4 regions of the Ancylobacter pratisalsi genome follow, and region 3 is predicted to be linked to each of the others. Evidence: predicted binding sites of a transcription regulator. Region 3 holds the regulator's gene; each other region holds the start of a gene.
The links. The regulator PhoB, encoded in region 3, activates phosphate uptake and scavenging genes when phosphate is short. The targets are predictions, from matches to a motif close to TGTCATNNANCTGTCAT.

Region 1 (4,901 bases), 2.2 Mb from region 3:
GCCGCGCCGGAAGCACCGTCGAGGCTGGCGGTCGGCTCGTCGGCGACGATGATGCCCGGTCGGGCGACCAGCGCCCGGGCCACGGCCACCCGCTGCATCTGGCCACGCGACATGGTCTCAATTGGCTGTTCCAGCCGGGTGATGCCGACGCGCCCGAGCAGGCGCACCGCTTCGTCCCTCACCCCGGCCGGAAGGCGGAACCGAGCCAGACGCTGCGGGAGCAGCACGTTCTCCAGCGCGGAAAGACCGGGGAACAGGTGGAAGTCCTGCATGACGAGGCCGACATTGGCGGCGCGCCAGCGGTCGCGCTCGCCCTCGCCCAATGTTGCGAGATCCGTGCCGTTCCACGCGACGCGGCCGTGGCTGACGCGCTCCAGGCCTGTCAACACATTGATCAGCGTGGTCTTTCCGCATCCCGAGGGGCCGGTGAGCGCGACCTGTGCGCCGGCGGGAAGGTCCAGCGCGGGAATGGCGAGCGCGGGGCTTTCCAGCCCGGGAAAGCGCACCACGACGTCGCGCAGCAGAAGGTCGGACATGATCAGGCCGCGCGAAAGCTGGCGCCGACGATGCGCAGGAGACTGACGAAGCCGGTCGCGGGATCGGTCCAGGAACCGACCTCCAGCGTGCCCTCAACTTCGATCAGCGCATTGGCCTGCTCGAAGGTCTGGGCCCGGTTCAGGCGAATGACGACGATGTTGTCCGGCCAGTCCGCATCGGAGGAGCAGAACGGGCAGAGCGACATCGGAATTTCGGTGAGCACGAAGAAGTCGGCCTCCGCCTTGAGCGGCGGCGCCATGAAGCCGCGCATCGCGACCTCGTGGCCGTTCAGCGCCTTCACCTTGTCGGAAAAGGTCAGGCCGAGCACGCCGACCGTGCCGTAAAGCTCGTCGAAATCGAGCAGGGTCGCGGCATAGGCCGCGCGGGACGTCATGAGGCAGGAGCCGGCGCACAGGCCGGCGGCGGCCTGTAGCAGGTGCCGCCGCGAAAGCGCGTGTCGTGCCCTCTTCTGCGCCATGTGCCGTACTCCCCCGAATGGGCCCGGCCCGGGCGCTGCCGCCCGGGCCGGGAAGGTCGCTGTGGATCACGCGTGTCAGTTCTGCTTGGGGGCGAGGGCCATCGCATCGACCAGCGCGCGGTAGACGTCGCTCTGCTCCATGTAGCCGCGGAAGCCGTCCCCACCCGGGCCGGTAACCTGCAGCACCACGTCGTCGACCGCGTGGACCGCCGTGTCGCCGTCGCGGGGGATATTGCCGATGCGCAGCACGGCGCCGGGCACGTCCTTGTACTGCTCGTTCGCCACGTACTCGCCCTTCTCGTTCTTCACCGCCGGCTCGAACGGACCGTCAAGCTTGGGACGGAAGGTTTCGTAATAGTCGGGGAAGTTGTTGGAGAAGAGCATCAGCCGACGGGAGACATCGATGCGGTCGGGGTAGCCGTCGCCGTCCTTGTCCTCATAGTTCGGGAAGCCGGCATCGGCGTAGGTACCGACTTTCTCGCGCATCTCGGTGCCCGGCTTGTCGTCATCGACCGTGCCGATGATCGACACGCCGTGGGTGTGGTCGCCGGTGACGACGATCAGCGTGTCGGGATGGGTCTTGGCGAAGTCGACGGCGATGCCGATGGCCTGGTCGAACTCGATGGTGTCCACCAGCGCGCGGTCCCAGTCCATCGGGTGGGACATCTTGTCGATGGAGGAGCCTTCGACCATCAGGAAGAAGCCCTCCGGGTTCTTGGCCAGTTCGTCGATCGCCACCTTGGTCATATCGACCAGGCCCGGCTGGTTCGGGAACTTCGACACCGTGCCCTTCTTCAGGAACTGGCGGTCGAGTTCCGCGTCCATGTTGCCGGTGTGGAACAGGCCGAGAATCTTGCCCGAATTGGTACCCGCTGCCGTGGCCAGCTCGTCCTTGCTGGTGGCCAGCGTGTAGCCGGCATCGCGGAACATCTGGACGTAGTCCTTCTCGTCCTTGCGCTTCGAGCCCGGCGTCGCCTTGGGCAGGAAGTAGGCCGAGCCGCCGCCCAGGAGGACCTCGGGCTTGATGTCGAACAGGTCGCCGACGATCTCCGCCTTGCGGGCCCGCAGGCGGGTGTGGGCGACGACGGCGGCCGGGGTGGCGTCCTCGACCTCGGACTTCGCCACGATGCCGATCGACTTCTTGGTGGTACGGCGCAGGGCCTCGGCGATGTTCTCCACGCGCGGATCGTCGAAGGGATCCTTGGTGCGGTCGGCATAGACGCCGATAGCGTTCACGGCAGTCTTGTGGCCGGTCATGTAGGCCGACATTGTGTTGGCGCTGTCGGTGGCGATGGCGTTCGTCGCCGAGGTACCGATGAAGGCGGCCGGCGGGATGTCGTCCATGTTCAGGCGGCCGTCGGCCTTGCCCTCATGCATGCCCTTGGACATGAGACGGGCGCCGGTGCGGTGCGCCACCGAGAGGCCGTCGCCTAGGAAGAAGATGACGTTCTTCGCCTTGGGCGTCGCGGGCGTCGCGTAGACATCCCAGACTACGGTGCGGGTCTCGGCGCCGGCCTTGGCTTCCACGGTGTAGGAGCCCGGGCTGGCGATGCGGACGGCGCGCACGAGCACGGCGGAGGCGTCGGCGCCCTCCTCCTTCTCGACGAACTCGACGCTCTTGCCGAGAACCTTCTCGGCCGGCTCGCCATTGATGGTGACGGTGACGTCGGCCGGCGCGACGACGGTGTCGAACTCCACCTTCAGGTCGAAGGGCGAGCCTGCGAGTATGGTGGCGCGGTCAAGAGGATAAACGGTCGCCGCATTGGCAACCGAGACAAGACAGGTGGTGGCCGCAAGGGCCACGAGCAGGCTTCGCATCCGCGTTTCTCCCGAGGAATTTGGGCGTGCCTCCGGTTAGTCCCGCTGGATGTCAGGGCGATGACTGTCGCCCTGCGCAAAAGGGCGAAGTACCCGTCGGCAGGGCGATGCCCCGCGGCTCCCATGGCGCCGCCTTTTTTCCTGCTACAGTTGGCCGACACAGGCGATGGACGCGCCGCGCGAACGACCCCGCGATGATGGATATCAAGGGGTGGGCGTGGCGGGCGTGTAGTGTGCTCCACGAGGAGAATTCTGCGATGGAGACGAACGGAAATGTCGTGGCCGTCCGGGGAGCGGTGGTGGACATCGACTTCGGCGAGGGGGCGATGCCGGAGATCAACGAATCCGTGTCGATCGGCGACGACCGCAGCGGCACCATCATTGCCGAGGTGCAGGCCCATCTCGACCGCAGCACGGTGCGGGCCATCGCCCTGCAGGCCACCACCGGGCTGAGGCGCGGCGACGTCGTCAGACGCTCCGGCGGGCCGATCGAGGTGCCGGTGGGCGATGCGGTGCTGGGCCGCCTGCTCGACGTGGTCGGAACGGTGGGTGATCGTCTGGGTCCCCTGCCCGGCGATGTGCCGAAGCGACCGATCCATCGCGCCGCGCCCGCGCTCGACAGGCAGACCGGCACATCCGACCTCTTCGCAACCGGTATCAAGGTGCTGGACCTGCTCACGCCGCTGGCGCAGGGCGGCAAGGCGGCGATGTTCGGCGGGGCGGGTGTCGGCAAGACCGTGCTGGTGATGGAGCTGATCCACGCCATGGTGGCCAGCTATCAGGGCATCTCGGTCTTTGCCGGTGTCGGCGAGCGCTCCCGCGAGGGGCACGAAATGCTTCAGGACATGACCGCCTCCAAGGTACTGGACCGCACCGTGCTGGTTTACGGCCAGATGAACGAGCCGCCGGGCGCGCGCTGGCGGGTGCCGATGACCGCGATCACCATCGCCGAGTATTTCCGCGACGAGCTGCACCGCAACGTGCTGCTGCTGATGGATAACGTGTTCCGCTTCGTGCAGGCGGGGGCGGAGGTTTCGGGGCTGCTCGGGCGCATTCCCTCGCGCGTCGGCTACCAGCCCACGCTGGCGAGCGAGGTGGCCGCGCTTCAGGAGCGCATCGCGTCCGTCGGCGGCGCGTCGGTGACGGCGATTGAGGCGGTCTATGTGCCGGCCGACGACTTCACCGACCCGGCGGTGACCACCATCGCCAGCCATGTCGACAGCATGGTCGTGCTCTCGCGCTCCATGGCAGCGGAGGGGATGTATCCGGCGATCGATCCGATCACCTCATCTTCGGTGCTGCTCGATCCGCTGATTGTCGGGCAGGAGCACGTGGATGTTGCGAATGCGGTGCGCCAGACCATCGAGCATTACCGCGAGCTTCAGGACGTGATCTCGCTGCTGGGCATGGAGGAACTGGGAACCGAGGACCGGCGCATCGTGCAACGCGCGCGGCGGTTGCAGCGCTTCTTCACCCAGCCCTTCACCGTGACCGAGGCGTTCACCGGGGTGCCGGGACGTTCGGTGGCGGTGGCGGACACCATCGCCGGGTGCAAGGCGATCCTCGCCGGCGCGTGCGACGACTGGCAGGAGAGCTCGCTCTACATGATCGGCACGCTGGACGAGGCACGGGAGAAGGAGAAGGCGGCGCAGGGAGGCGGCAAGGCCGCGCCCGCCCAAGCCCCGCAGGCCAAGGAGAAGGCGGCATGAGCCGGACCCTTCGCCTCACCATCACCACCCCCGCGAGCGTGCTTGTCGATCGCGCGGATGTTGCGTCGATGCGGGCGGAGGACGAGAGCGGCGGCTTCGGGATCCTGCCCGGCCATGCCGATTTCCTGACTGTGCTGCCCGCCTCGGTGGTGCGCTGGCGCGGTGCCGGGGGACAAGAACACTTCTGCGTGGTCGAGGGCGGCGTGCTGACGGCGACGGGTGGCGCGCGCGTCGCCATCGCCTGCCGGCAGGGAACCCTCGGCGACGATCTCGGCACGCTTGAGGCGAAAGTCGCCGCCATGCGTCTCGCCGACACCGACGCGGATCGCAAGGCCCGCACCGAGCAGCTACGTCTTCAT
Region 2 (4,901 bases), 580 kb from region 3:
ACAGCGCGCTGACCTTGTATTCCTCGATCACCCGCCAGAAGACGCCGGCGTCGGGTGTGCCGACCGGCTTGCCCTCATAGAGCACCGTCGTGCAGCCCGTGAGGAGGGGCGCGTAGACGATGTAGGAATGCCCGACAACCCAACCGATGTCGGAGGCGGACCAGAACACCTCGCCGGGTTTCACGCCGTAGAGACCTTCCATCGACCAGCGCAGCGCGACCATGTAGCCGCCGGTATCGCGCACCACGCCCTTGGGCTTCCCGGTGGTGCCGGAGGTGTAGAGGACGTAGAGCGGATCGGTGGCCGACACGGTGGCGCATTCCGCCCAACGGCCGCCCGTGGCAGCCTTCTCGCGCAGCGCGTTCCAATCGTGGTCGCGACCTTCCTTCAGGCTTGCCTCGGCCTGGGGGCGCTGCAGCACCACGCACGCCGTCGGCGTGTTCTTGGTCATGGTCAGCGCCAGATCGAGAAGCGGCTTGTAGGCAACGGTCCGGTTCGGCTCGATGCCGCAGGAGGCGGAGAGAACAACCTTGGGGCGGGCATCGTCGATGCGGCTTGCCAGTTCGGCCGCCGCGAAGCCTCCGAAAACGACCGAATGCACCGCGCCGATGCGCGCGCAGGCCAGCATGGCGAACAGCGCCTCGGGGATCATCGGCATATAGATGACGACACGGTCGCCTTTCTCCACGCCGAGATCGCGCAACACGCCGCCAAGCAGACGCACTTCGGTCAGCAGTTCGGAATAGGTGACGGTGCGCTTCGTGCCGGTGACCGGGCTGTCGTAATAGATCGCCGGCTGCTGGCCGCGGCCCGCATCGACATGCCGATCAACCGCGTTGTGGCACATATTGGTAAGGCCACCGACGAACCAGCGCCCATAGACGCCGAGCGAGGAATCGAAAATCTCCCTCGGTTCGGCGATCCAGTCGATCGCGCGGGCCGCCTCGCGCCAGAAACCCTCCGGATCCTGTATCGAACGATCGTAGATGGCGGGATAGCGACTGGTGGCAACCGGGCGGTCCGGGGTGGTCATCGTGGCGTCTCCAAGGGTCACATTATTGTTTTTTTGGCTGTGCCCAGAATTCCGTTTCCGGCCTGTGATTTCAAGAAGCGGAAATGCTTACGACCTTTGTCGAGCGCAGCGCGGTCGTCCGACAGGGCGAGATGGAGAAATGTCGTCCTCAAAAACAAACCGCCGGCCCAGGAGGCCGGCGGCAAAGTCAGCGCTATCAAGAGTCTCGGCTCAATGAAGCGGAGACTCCTTCAGCCGCGTAATTTCGTCCTTCAGAAGGAGCTTGCGTCGTTTCAGGTCGGTGACCCGTACCTCGTCGGAGCTAGGACGGGTGACTTCGGCCCGCAGCTCCTTTTCGAGCGCCTGATGGCGACGTTCCAACTCCGTAACATGCGCCTGCATGGACATGGACGATATCTCCCTGTCTCTGGAAGTGAACGTCATCAGTCTGTCACTTGCGGCGTCGCCTGTCGACGGAACGATGTGCTGCACTGCAGCACGTTCGCGTGGGCCGGGCCGTATTGCGGGCCGGCGGAAGGACGGCAATACTGTGTGGAGGGCCCCGTCGGTAGCGGGGGCGAGTCAGTCGGCGGGTTGGGCGTTTTGGCACAGATAATGGCGGACGAGGAACGCGAGCTCAGGGCGCTTCTGGAGCGTCTGAGGCAAGAGCACCGCGATCTGGATGTCGCAATCGAGGCGTTGCACGACATGCCGGGCAACGACCAGCTTCAGCTCGCGCGCTTCAAGAAGCGCAAACTGGCGCTGAAGGACCGCATCAGTTTCGTCGAGGACCAGATTTGCCCTGACATCATCGCCTGAGCGCGGGAAGGGCGATCCCGGCGCCGGGCGCCGGGACCGGGATATCAGAACTGCGTGAGCAGCACGTCGGCGTTGGTCTTGTCGGCCTTGCTCGGCACATCCTCGACATTCATGACCAGCACTTCGCCGTCGTCTACCAGCATGGAATAGCGCTTGGAGCGAAGGCCCAGGCCGGCGGCGGAGCCGTCGAAGGAGAGGCCGATTTCCTTGGCGAAATCGCCATTGCCGTCGGAGAGGAAAACAATCTTGCCGCCGGCGTTGGAGGCCTTTTCCCACGCTTCCATCACGAAGGGGTCATTGACCGCGGTGACCGCGATGGTGCTGACGCCCTTGGCGAAGATTTCGTCGGCGCGGGCGATGAAGCTCGGCAGGTGATTCTTGTGGCAGGTGGGCGTGAAGGCGCCGGGTACGGCGAACAGCACGACCTTCTTGTTCTTGAAGATCTCGTCCGTCGACTTCGGCACCGGGCCGTCGGCAGTGGCGACGCGGAAGGTCGCGCTGGGCAGCATGTCGCCAACCTTGATCGTCATAGATGTCTCCTTTCGGCGCGGTGATTTTGCGTGTGGAACGTCGAGCTACGCGCAAAAGCCCGCCCGACCGCGATGTCGTCGATCACGGTCAAGGGGCTGCGCGCTCTCGCTCGCGCGGTAGCATAGTCATTTCCCGCGTGTCGGGAAGACGCTTCAGCGTGCGGAAAGCGGCGCTTCAACTTCGATTGCGCGGCGGCCGTCGATCAGGGTGAAGCGCAGCGGCGTGCGTGCGATGTCCGCGCCCTTCGGCACGCCATCGACCGGCAGGACGAAAACCGTCGTGCCATCGGCGCCATTCTCGCGCGTGGGGAGGGGCAGGGCCCAGCTTTCGTCGGGTCCTTCGACGAAAAGATCGGCGTGATCGGCGTCTCCGACCGCGGTTTCGACGCGGATCGACGGCTCGCCGTTCACGTCTTCCAGCGCGACTTTGCGGACGGCCGGTGTCCCGGAAGAACGGATCGCCGTGGGGACCGGGACATGGGCGAGCGCATCGGCGAGGGTCGGGGAGGCCGTGCCATCACCGGCGGGAAGATCAAGCGTCACGGCGGCGTTCGCCGGCTGGCAGATCTTCTCGCAGACCGCGAAATCGAGGGCGAGCTGTAGCGTCACAGGCTTGGAGGCGTCGACCGGCGTGACCTCGATCGGGATCACGACGTCCTTCTTGTAGCCGACGGAGAAGCTTCCGCCCTCGTCGAAGCGGACCGGTGCCGGCCAGCGAATGGTTACCGCACCCAGATTTTCCGAACCGGACCAGTCGAAATGGGGTGGCACGCCGCTGTCGCCGGGATAGCGCCAATAGGTCTTCCAGCCGGGGGTAAGGCGAATCTCGACGCCGGCCGTGCGCGCGCCATTTTCCGTCGGTCCGCCGAGCAGACGCACGGCCGTGCCGCTTGGTGCGGACCACTCGGACGCGGTTTCCGCCTGGGCCCCTCCGGCCGTGAGCGGCCCGAACGAGGCGGTGGCGAGCAGGGTGGCGATAATGGGCAGGCTGCGATGCATGATCATGGCGATAGCCTCTTCGGCCCGTGCGCGAAACCCCGGCGGCCGCACTTTCGTGTGAGCCCTTGCCGTGCGTCGCGCGCCCAGGCGGGAGCGGGGTTGAAAATGCACAGCTTGGGTTTACGCTTCCGGTCATGTGGATGGGACGAGGAAGTGATGAAGGTTCTGCTGGCGATACGCCCGGAACCTTTCTTGACGGGCAGATGCTCGTCGCCATGCCCGGCATGCGCGACGAGCGTTTTGCCCGGGCTGTCATCTATGTGTGTGCCCACTCGCCCGAGGGAGCGATGGGCATCATCGTCAACCAGCCGGCGAGCCATATCAAATTCACTGATCTTCTGGTGCAGCTTGACGTCATTCCGCAGGACGAGCGGATTCACTTGCCGAGCGGCGCCGGCGGCGTGACGGTGCTGCGCGGCGGACCGGTGGAGACCGGACGCGGCTTCGTGCTGCACAGCGCCGATTTTTTCATCCAGGATTCGACGCTGCCGATTGATGACGGCATATGTCTGACGGCGACGCTCGATATTTTGAAGGCGATCGCCGCCGGTGGCGGTCCGGCCAGCGCGGTGCTGGCGCTGGGCTATGCGGGCTGGGCGCCCGGCCAGCTGGAGAATGAGATCCAGCAGAATGGCTGGCTGCACTGCCCGGCGGATAGTTCGCTGGTGTTCGGTACCGATACCGACGCCAAATACGACCATGCGCTGCGCAAGATCGGCATTGATCCGGGAATGCTGTCTTCCGAATCCGGCCACGCCTGACGCGCTATCCCTGCGTTGGCCGGTCCTGTGCCCTCTATCTCCAGAATAGCCGCGCGGAAAGGCTGTCAGGACGCCGGCTTGGACGGCGCCATGACAGGGCTGGCCGGCGGCATCGATGCCGATCCGCTGGCGGCCGGCTCTTCGGCGTCGGCGTTCGTCCGTGCGGCGGGTTCAGCTGGCTTGTCGGCAGGCGGACGTGGGGGCTTGGCCTTCGGCGGGGCCGCCGCAGCCTGACCGGCAGCCGGCGCGCCGGCGCTGGTCTGCGCGTCGCCGTTCTTGTCTGCCTCGCCCTCCTGCGGCGCGGTGCGCGGTGCGGCGCGCGTCACCCCGCGGGCGGCCGCACGCGAGAGCTGGCGCCCGCGCTCGATCAGCGAGGGGGGAGCCGCGTCGGCGTTGATCAGCTTGCGCGCTTCCTCTGCGCTCACCGGCTCGCCGAACAGCCGGCCTTGGCCATAGCGGCAGCCCAGTTTGCCAAGCGCGGCCGCGGCCTGCTCGGTCTCGATGCCTTCGGCGACGATGTCCATGCCCAGATCATGGGCCATGTTGATGATGGTCCGAAGGATGATGGGGCGCTGCGCCTTGTTCCCATTGCGACCCAGCGCTTTCATGAAGGTGCGGTCGACCTTGATGGTGTCGAAAGGAAAGCGCTGCAGATAGGCCAGCGAGGAATAGCCGGTGCCGAAATCGTCCAGCGACAGGCCGGCGCCAAGCTCGCGCATCCGCGACAGGATCTGGGCCGCGTATTCCGGATTCTCCATCGCCAGCGATTCGGCGAGTTCC
Region 3 (4,901 bases):
CGATCGGGCTGATGTGCGGCACCTTCCTGTCCGAGAACGGGCGCAACACCCAGGTCGGCAACGCGGTGCGCTTCGTCAACGACGTGCTGCTGTCCGCCCCCTCGATCCTGATCGGCCTGTTCGTCTACCAGCTCCTGGTCGTGCCCTTCGGCGGCTTCTCCGGCTGGGCCGGCTCTCTGGCGCTGGCGATCCTGATCATCCCGGTGGTGGTGCGCACCACCGAGGACATGCTGAACCTGGTGCCGATCGGCCTGCGCGAGGCGGCCTTCGCGCTTGGCGCGCCGCAGTGGAAGGTGGTGATCATGATCACCTGGCGCGCGGCGCGCGCGGGCATCGTGACCGGCATCCTGCTTTCCCTGGCCCGCGCCGCGGGCGAGACCGCGCCGCTGCTGTTCACCTCGCTCGGAAATAATGGCTGGTCGATCAGCATGGACCAGCCGATGGCGTCGCTGCCGATCGCCATCTACCAGTACGCCGCCTCGCCCTTCGAGGACTGGGTTGCCCTGGCCTGGGCCGGCGCGCTGCTGATCACCGCCGGGGTTCTCGCCCTGAACATCGTTTCCCGCCTTGTCCTGGCGCAGATGAAGTGAGACGGACCATGAATTTCGCACCTGAAACGTCGATCGACATCGCCTCGGCCGTGAACCGGGCCACCGCCCCCTCGGCCGAGCCCAAGCTCAAGGTGGACAAGCTCAATTTCTACTACGGCGACAACCACGCGCTGAAGAACGTCAATTTCGAGATCCCCGAGAAGCGCGTCACCGCGATGATCGGGCCCTCGGGCTGCGGCAAGTCCACCCTGCTGCGCATCTTCAACCGCATGTACCAGCTCTATCCGGGCCAGCGCGCGGAAGGCAACATCTGGCTCGACGGCGTGGACCTGCTCGGCAAGGGCCTGGACTCGACCGTCGTGCGCTCGCGCATCGGCATGGTGTTCCAGAAGCCGACCCCGTTCCCGATGTCGATCTACGACAACATCGCGTTCGGCGTGAAGCTGCACGAGCGGCTCAACAAGGCGCAGATGGACGAGCGGGTGGAATGGTGCCTGCGCAAAGCCGCGATCTGGGACGAGACCAAGGACCGCCTGCACACCTCCGCGCTCGGCATGTCGGGCGGCCAGCAGCAGCGCTTGTGCATCGCCCGCACCATCGCGGTGCGCCCGGAAGTGATCCTGCTCGACGAGCCGACCTCGGCGCTCGACCCGATCTCGACCTCGAAGATCGAGGACCTGATCGACGAGCTGAAGCAGGAATTCACCATCGTCATCGTCACGCACAACATGCAGCAGGCGGCGCGCTGCGCCGACATCACCTCCTTCTTCTACCTCGGCGAACTCATCGAGGTCGCCGCGTCGAACGAGATCTTCACCAACCCGCGTGAAGCGCGCACCCGCGATTACATCACCGGCCGCTTCGGCTGAACCGGCGGCAGAGGATCATCCCATGCCCGAACATATCGTCTCCTCCTTCGACAGCGACCTGAAGGAACTCTCCCGGCGCGTCGTCGAGATGGGCGGACAGGCCGAGCGCCTGGTCGCCGATTCGGTCGTGGCGCTGGTGAAGCGCGACACCGAACTCGCCCAGAAGGTCATCGTGCTCGACGGGCCGATCGACCTGCTTCAGCGCGAGATCGAGGAAAAGGCCATCCTCACCATCGCCCGGCGCCAGCCGCTGGCGATCGACCTGCGCGAGATCGTGGCCGCGATGCGTATCGCCAACGACATCGAGCGCATCGGCGACCTCGCCAAGAACACCGCCAAGCGCGTTCTCGCGCTCACCGGCGAGTTCCACCCGCAGAAGCTGGTGCGCGGCGTGGAGCACATGTCGGGCATGGTGCTCGAGCAGCTCAAGTCGGTGCTGGATTCCTACGCCAGCCGCGACGACGAGCGGGCCATCGAGGTGTGGAAGCGCGACGGCGAGGTGGACGTTCTCTACACCTCCCTGTTCCGCGAGCTTCTCACCTACATGATGGAAGACCCGCGCAACATCTCGCTGTGCACCCACCTGCTGTTCTGCGCCAAGAACATCGAGCGTATCGGCGACCACGCGACCAACATCGCCGAGACGGTGCACTACCTGTCCACCGGTCAGCTGTTTGCCGACGAGCGCCCCAAGCAGGACACCAGCAGCCTGACCACGGTGCCGTTCCCGGCCTGAGGCCGGGCAGCGTCCGGGTCTGATCGAGGCAAGAAATGCCGACCAATATTCTGATCGTCGAGGACGAGGAGCCACTGACACTGCTCCTTCGTTACAATCTCGAGTCCGAAGGCTATGCCGTGGAGAGCGTCGCGCGCGGCGACGAGGCGGAGACGAGGTTGCGCGAGAGCGTGCCCGACCTCGTCATTCTCGACTGGATGCTGCCGGGGCTTTCCGGCATCGAGCTGTGCCGGCGCCTGCGCGCCCGGCCGGAAACCGAGCGCATGCCGGTATTGATGCTGACCGCGCGCGGGGAAGAGACCGAGCGCGTGCGCGGCCTCGCCACCGGCGCGGACGACTATGTGGTCAAGCCGTTCTCGGTTCCGGAGCTGGTGGCGCGCGTGCGCGCGCTGCTGCGCCGAGCCAAGCCGGACCATATCTCCACCTTGTTGCGGGCCGGTGACATCGAGTTGGACCGCGAGACCAAGCGCGTGCATCGCAACGGCCGGGAGCTGCATCTGGGCCCGACCGAGTTCCGCCTGCTCGAATTCCTCATGCAGTCGCCCGGCCGGGTCTATTCGCGCGAGCAGCTGCTCGATGGCGTGTGGGGCCAGGACGTCTACATCGACGAGCGCACGGTCGACGTGCATGTGGGCCGGCTGCGCAAGGCGCTCAACCGCCCGCGCCAGCCCGACCCCATCCGCACCGTGCGCGGCTCGGGTTACTCGTTCAACGAGATGTTCGCCCGCGCCCATTGAGGGCGCGGGACGCCAGCGTCGCCTCTCAGCTGCGGGTGATCGACAGCCCGCCATCGACCAGATGCGCGGTGCCGGACACGAAGGACGAATCGTCCGAGGCGAGATAGAGCACCGAATGCGCCAGTTCCTCCGCCCGGGCGATGCGCTTGAGCGCATGCAGCCCGGTGATGAAGGCCTGCGTTTCCGGCGTGTCGTTGGCCTCGCGGTACATCTCCGTCTCCACCGCGCCGGGGAGCACGGCGTTGACCCGCACGCCCTGCGGCCCGAATTCGGCGGCCAGGGCCTGGGTGAGGCCGATCAGCCCTGATTTCGACGCCGCATAGGCGGCGAGGCCCGGAAACGCCGTGGTGTGGCCGACAAAGGTCGAGGTGAAGATCACCGACCCGCCCCCGTTCTTCAGCATCTGCGCGATCTGGTGCTTGGCGCCGAAGAAGGAGCCGGTCAGGTTGATCGCCAGCGCGTCGTTCCAGCCCGCCGCCGAGATGCCGGTGCTGGGGCCCTTCTCGCCGAGCGTGCCGGCATTGTTGAAGGCGATGTCGAGCCGCCCGTAGCGCTCGCTCGCCAGTGCCACCAGCGCCTGCGCATAGTCTTCCGAGCGCACGTCGCCGGCCAGCGCCACCGCGTCGCCACCGGCGGCGGCGATCTCGGACACCAGCGCGTCCAGCTCGTCCTTGCGGCGGGCCCCGACCACCACCTTCGCGCCCTCGGCCGCGAACAGCTTCGCGGTGGCGTGGCCGATGCCGGAGCTGGCGCCGACGACCAGCGCGACCTTGTCCTTGATGCGTGGCATGGAAATTCTCCTCGATGAACGATTGGCCGCCGGGGAAACCGGGGCCTGTGTTGCGGGAGAGTATGGCGCTGCCGCTGCGTTCGGATTAGCCTCCCGCAAGTGGAATTCATGTCCGGAAATACCGAACAATGAAGCTTGATGGCATCAGCGCCTTCGTCGCCATCGCCGAGGCCGGCTCGATCAGCGAGGCCGCCCGCCGGCTGCGGCTGTCGAAGTCCGTGGTCAGCGACCGGCTGGCCCAGCTCGAACGCCGCCTCGGGGCCAGCCTCGTGCATCGCTCGACCCGCAAGCTGTCGCTCACCGAGGACGGGCTGGCCTTCCTGGAACTGGCGTCGGAATCGCTGCGCCGCCTCGACACCGCCGTCGCCGCGCTGGCCGAGCGGCGCGGGACGCTGGCCGGTCCCCTGCGGATCTCGGCCCCGGTGAGCTTGACCAACCTGCATATCGGGCCCGCGCTCTACCCGTTCCTGCTTCGCCATCCCGAGATCGAACTGACGCTTGAGCTCGACGACCGCCGCATCGACGCGCAGGCGGAGGGCTTTGACGGCGTGGTGCGCCATGGGCCGATGCATGATAGCCGGCTAATGGCTTGGCGCCTCGCCCGCAGCCGGCGGGTGCTGGTCGCCTCGCAGGACTATCTGGAGCGCCACGGCACGCCCCGCACCCTGAACGAGCTCGACGGCCATCGGGGCATTTTCTACACCCATCGCGGCATTGGCGACTGGCGGTTCGTGACGGCGCAAAAGGTGGTTCAGGTGCGCGGCAAGGTCGCGCTGCGCGTCAACAACGGCATGGTGATGCGCGACGCCGCGAGCGCCGGGCTCGGCATCACGCTGCTGCCGCTGTTCCTCGCCGGTCCCGACATCCGGGCCGGCACGCTTCGGGTGGTCGAGGTCGGGGCAGCCCCCGAGCCGGAATTCATCTATGTCGCCCATCCCGAGGGGCGGCACCCCTCGGCCAAGCTGCGCGCGCTGGCGGACTGCCTGCGCGCGGCGTTCGGCGACCCGCCCTACTGGGAGGCCGGTCTGTAACGCCTACGCCTTGGGGGCGGCGGCTTTCGGCTTTTCGGGCTCCATCGCGGCCTTGGCCGCGTTGTCCCCCTTGCGCGGCCAGTTGTGGCTGAGCACGAAGTCGGAGATGCGCGGGGCGATCTCGGCGCGGAACCGCGAGCCGTTGAATACGCCGTAATGGCCGACGGTGGGCTGAAGATAATGCGCG
Region 4 (4,901 bases), 2.1 Mb from region 3:
TTGATGGCTATGGTTATGCGATCAGTTCATCTTGCCGATGGCGAAGAACTGGGTTTCGCCGGAAGAACCGTCGACGCCGTCATTGTCCGTCACGAGAAACGCATTGCCGTCCTTGTCGATGGCAAAGCTCTCGATCTTGTCGAGCACATAGCCGTTGGGAGCCTTGAGAAGCGGCAGAAGGTCCTTCGCGTCGGTTTTGACCAGCACCGGCGGCTGGGCCTCCGACCCCAGGGCGACCGGGGTCACTCCCTTGAGCGAGACATAGGTGAGCTTCTTCACCTTGGCGCTGGGGCCGATCTGGTTGTCGCGCTCGATCACCAGAAAGCCGTCCTTGTAGGCGGTCAGCTCAGAGAGGCCGATCCACCCCTTTTCGGGCTGGTCGAGCGGATAGCGCACATAAGCCCAGCTCATCGTTGCGGGCGTGTAGGCGATCAGCTTCACGAAGCCCTTGGGATCGTCCTTCCACTCCCGCTGAACGGCGATCCAGACCGTCTCGTTCGCGCCGGAACCGACCACGGCCACACCCTCGAAGCCGAAGCGCTTGGCCTGTGCGGCGACGGCTTCAGGAAGGGCAATCTCCTCGGCGATCGCGCCATCGGCACCCACGCGCAGCAGAAGATTCTGCGTCGGATTTTCCTTCTTCTCCGGATTGCCTTCGGAAACGATCCAGAAGCCCCCTTCCGGCCGAACCGCGATGCCTTCGAGGTCGAGCCCCTTGGCCGGCTGCCCGTCGCGGGTCAGCACCATCGCGTCGGTGATCTTCGCCGGGATCGACGAAGCGTCGACGGTCAGTACCCGGGCCTGCGCATACGCGCTGTCGGTCACGGCATAGAGCTTGGCAGGCGTTGCGGGATCCGCCGCGAAGCCGGAGAGCGCGGACCACCAGATCGGCAGACCGTCAGGCCCGTTCACCGACTTGATGGTCGGATAGGTCGAGCTCTTGCCAGCCTGGCGCTCGTAGACCGTCACGACGGAACCAATCCCGCCTTCATCGCGCAGGTCCGTTTCGCTGGCGGTGACGAACAGGTTGCGGCTCGGAATGGCCATCAGCCCCTCCGGCCCGATGCCACCCGGCAGCACCTGCAGGAATTCCGGTGCCTCGGCACCACCCTTGTCGCGGTACACAAAAACAATGGAGCCGCGCTCGGAGGCAACGAAGATCAGGCGGTCATCACCGAAGGTCGCGACTTCTGCGCCCTCCATCTCGATGCCCTTCTTGTTGCGCTTGTCGGGGTAGTGCCCAAGGCTCACCGCCATGTGCTCCGGCACGTTGCCGGACTCGAACAGCAGCTTGCCGGTCTTGTCGAAGATGCTGAAGCCGCGCGTGCCGCCTTTCCAGTCGCCTTCATTGGCAATGACAAAGCGGTTGTCATCGATCCACTGAACGGTGTCGGGCTCGCGCGGCACATCCTTCATCGAGCCGGACAGGTCGATCACCTTGTCCTTCTTGGTATCGATCTGGTCGAGGTCCACCGTGCCAGCGGAGAAGCTGTTCGTCACCTTGCCGGTGGGCAGGTCCACGATAACGATGTGATTGTTCTCCTGCAGCGTCACGACGACTTCGTTGCGGGAGTTGATGTCGACATATTCAGGCTCGGGGTCCTCGGGCACTACGGCGGCGAGGCCCGTGAGATCAACAACCTTCTTGGACTCGTCGACCACGCGGCCGTTCTTGACCTCGAAATAGGTCAGGTTGCCCGGCGGCAGCTGGGGCATCGCGCCGTCATTGATCTCCTCATCGCGCTCATTCTCGATGGCGATGGCCAGGTAGCTGCCATCCGGACTCTTGGCCACGGCATCAGGCTGGCCGCCCAGGTCGATCTTGTCTTCGACCTTGCGCGTGGCGATGTCGACCACCGCGAGATGGCCTGAAGGGTTCGACTTCGTCACCGAGGTGTTCACGCCGACATAGGCCTTGCCACCGATAACGACGGTCGTCGTCGGCTCGCCGTCCAGAGCCACCACACCGGCGGCCTTCGGCATATTCGGATCGGTGATGTCGACGAAGCCGATCCGATGCCCGGGGCTGTCGCTGTAGATCAGCGTGTTGCCATCCTCGGTAAAGGTGATGATCTCGGCCGCTGTCGACTTTGACGGATCCGCGCCTGCGGGCAGGTTGTCGATGACATTGAACGTCGCAATGCGATTGAACGGCGCCGGCGACTGGGCAACAGCTGCGGAAGCCGCAAGGCCAAGCACGATGGCCGACACGCCTGCGAGAAGAATGGAGCGCATGAGTGAGATCCCTGGTGGCGCGGACCCCGAGTCCGCCTTGGGGCGCACTTCAAGTATCTGCGAATGACAAGGGGATGACGAAATCACGCGGAATCGTTGCGATAGCGCCGCCGTCTACGACTTTCGTCCAATCCGATTGGGTAAAAAGCTACAATTTAGTACTTGCGCTTGCCCCCCGGGCATCGTCTCCTTGTGCCATCGGGACAAGGCGCACAAGCGCTGCCCGGCGAGACCGGATGCCCGGTCTCGCAGTGTGGAGAACTCAGTTCATCTGGGTACGCACATTGGGAGGAAGTATGAGCCATTTATTCCACGGCAGTGCCGCAAGCACGTATTGGCCCGATGACGGGCTGCACGTTGCTAGACGGGGTTCCAACGGTTCGGGACGCGCGTAACACCCGCTCCGAGCCAATGGCCTGCAGGCTGCGGTTCAAGCGACGCTGAAGTGGATGCTGCGTATCTCCACAACACGCTCCTAGTTGCTTGCGAGACGCATGTGACGATCGCCATGGGAGCATGAGGTGGCGCGACAAGGTAATCCACGCCGCTGACGTCGTTGCGTAACTGAAGACCCGCAACTGAACCACCTGTAGGACTGCCGAGGGATCAGCATTGGGGTCCAGCACAGCATGTATAACGGTCAGCACTTCGCTCGACCGACAGCTTTTTCTTGTCTGCTCTGGAGAACCTGAAAGCTAATAACAACTTCTACGGACTGAACTAAACGTCATTTGCCGATCACTCGTAATATCGCCTACTCGATCACCTAAATGTAAATCGGCCGCTTAAAGTGCCGAATTCAACCGGATCAATATCCGGAATCCGAAAACGGGAGGAACGAATGTCGAAGTCTACGAAGGCGCTCTCGCGTCGCTCATTTCTCAGCTCGGGCGCTCTCGCGGGTGGCGTCGCCGCCAGCGCTCTCGCCGCACCGGCCGTGCTTGCCCAGGCCCCGGTAGTGGTAAAGATGCAGACTTCCTGGCCGGCATCGGACATCTGGATGGACTTCGCCCGTCAGTATGTCGTCGCCGTTGAGGAAATGTCGGGCGGACGTCTCAAGATCGATCTCCTGCCCGCTGGCGCGGTGGTCGGTGCCTTCCAGGTGCTCGACGGCGTCAATGACGGCGTGATCGACGCCGCGCACAGCGTGTCTTCCTATTGGTACGGCAAGCACAAGGGCGCGTCCTTCTTCGGAACCGGCCCCGTCTTTGGCGGCTCCGCCACCACGATGCTCGGCTGGTATTACCAGGGCGGCGGACAGGAACTTTATCGCGAGCTTACCCAGGACATCCTCGGCCTCAACGTCTACGGCCTGTTCGGCTTCCCGATGCCGGCGCAGCCCTTTGGCTGGTTCAAGAAGCCGATCAACGGCGTCGCCGACATTCAGGGCATCAAGTACCGTACCGTCGGACTGGCGGCCGACCTGATGCAGCAGATGGGCATGAGCGTCGCCCAGCTTCCAGGCGGCGAAATCGTGCCAGCGATGGAACGCGGCGTCATCGATGCGTTCGAGTTCAACAATCCCTCGTCGGACCTGCGCTTCGGCACGGCAGACGTGGCCACCAACTACTATCTCAGCTCCTATCATCAGGCATCTGAAGCCTTCGAATTCCTGTTCAACCGGGACTTCATGGACGATCTCGACCCCGACCTGCAGGCGATCCTGCGGCACGGCGTCGATGCCTCGGCGGCGTCGAACACCTATTTCGCGCTCGACAACTACTCGGCCGACCTCAAGAAGCTCCAGGAACAGCTCGGCGTCACGGTGTACCGCACGCCCAAGGACATCCTCGCGGCACAGCTGGTCGCTTGGGACGCGCTGATCGAGACGCTCTCGAAGGACGATTACATGCGCCGGGTGATGGAGAGCCAGCGCGCGTGGGTGGAACGGGTCACCTACTATGAGCTGATGAACGCGGCCGATCTCGGCCTCGCCTACAATCACTACTTCCCCGGAAAACTCGCGATCTGACCTTCACTCGGAGCCTGCACCTGCCGGGAGCGCCTGTGGCGCTCCCGGCTTAGTGACCGGGGAGCACCTTCCATTGATTGGATTCATACGTTTGGCCGATCGGCTGTCCGGCTGGTTTGGCAAGACATTCGCGTGGCTGATCCTGCTGATGACATTCGGCACCAGCTACGAAGTCTTCGTGCGCTATGTGCTGAACGCGCCGACGCCCTGGGCGTTCGACATGTCCTTCATAATGTACGGCACGCTCTTTCTGATGGCGGGCGCTTACACGCTTTCTCAGGGTGGCCACGTCCGAGGCGACTTTGTCTACCGGCTCTGGAAACCCCGAACGCAGGCGGCCGTCGACCTCGTCCTCTACCTGATCTTCTTCTTCCCTGGTGTGCTCGCCCTGATCATCACCGGTTGGAAGTACTCGAGCCGCTCGTGGAGCTATGGCGAAGTCAGCATCAACAGCCCTGCCGGCGTGCCTATCTTCCAGTTCAAGTCGGTGATGGTAGCCGCCGGTCTCCTGCTCGCGATCCAGGGCGTCGCCCAGATTTTCCGCTGCGTGCTTTGCCTGCGAACGGGCGAATGGCTGCGCGCCGAAAAGGACGTCGAGGAGACCGAGGAAGCCCTCATCCATCAGCGCGAGCAAGAACTCGAGCAGCGGGCCCATTCGTGACCGCCCGCTTAGAGATCCCGACGGAGCACGTCT

Region 1: the regulator PhoB is predicted to act here: its motif matches at 2,883-2,899, upstream of G3A50_RS20000 (alkaline phosphatase).
Region 2: the regulator PhoB is predicted to act here: its motif matches at 1,451-1,467, upstream of G3A50_RS06530 (YdcH family protein).
Region 4: the regulator PhoB is predicted to act here: its motif matches at 2,299-2,315, upstream of G3A50_RS18840 (esterase-like activity of phytase family protein).

What each region holds. Positions count from the first base shown of each region.
Region 1 covers NZ_CP048630.1:4,294,045-4,298,945, forward strand. The annotation lists gene G3A50_RS19990 (ABC transporter ATP-binding protein) at 1-536, opposite strand, end outside; gene G3A50_RS19995 (hypothetical protein) at 539-1,015, opposite strand; gene G3A50_RS20000 (alkaline phosphatase) at 1,091-2,833, opposite strand; gene atpD (F0F1 ATP synthase subunit beta) at 3,091-4,542, shown strand; gene G3A50_RS20010 (F0F1 ATP synthase subunit epsilon) at 4,539-4,901, shown strand, end outside.
Region 2 covers NZ_CP048630.1:1,345,520-1,350,420, reverse strand. The annotation lists gene G3A50_RS06535 (propionyl-CoA synthetase) at 1-1,033, opposite strand, end outside; gene G3A50_RS06530 (YdcH family protein) at 1,244-1,420, opposite strand; gene G3A50_RS06525 (YdcH family protein) at 1,628-1,831, shown strand; gene G3A50_RS06520 (peroxiredoxin) at 1,876-2,361, opposite strand; gene G3A50_RS06515 (protein-disulfide reductase DsbD domain-containing protein) at 2,515-3,366, opposite strand; gene G3A50_RS06510 (YqgE/AlgH family protein) at 3,495-4,121, shown strand; gene G3A50_RS06505 (EAL domain-containing protein) at 4,187-4,901, opposite strand, start outside.
Region 3 covers NZ_CP048630.1:1,922,961-1,927,861, forward strand. The annotation lists gene pstA (phosphate ABC transporter permease PstA) at 1-590, shown strand, start outside; gene pstB (phosphate ABC transporter ATP-binding protein PstB) at 599-1,420, shown strand; gene phoU (phosphate signaling complex protein PhoU) at 1,443-2,156, shown strand; gene phoB (phosphate regulon transcriptional regulator PhoB) at 2,192-2,893, shown strand; gene G3A50_RS09125 (SDR family oxidoreductase) at 2,919-3,683, opposite strand; gene G3A50_RS09130 (LysR family transcriptional regulator) at 3,812-4,714, shown strand; gene G3A50_RS09135 (polyhydroxyalkanoate depolymerase) at 4,718-4,901, opposite strand, start outside.
Region 4 covers NZ_CP048630.1:4,036,555-4,041,455, reverse strand. The annotation lists gene G3A50_RS18840 (esterase-like activity of phytase family protein) at 22-2,235, opposite strand; gene G3A50_RS18835 (TRAP transporter substrate-binding protein) at 3,077-4,207, shown strand; gene G3A50_RS18830 (TRAP transporter small permease subunit) at 4,281-4,868, shown strand.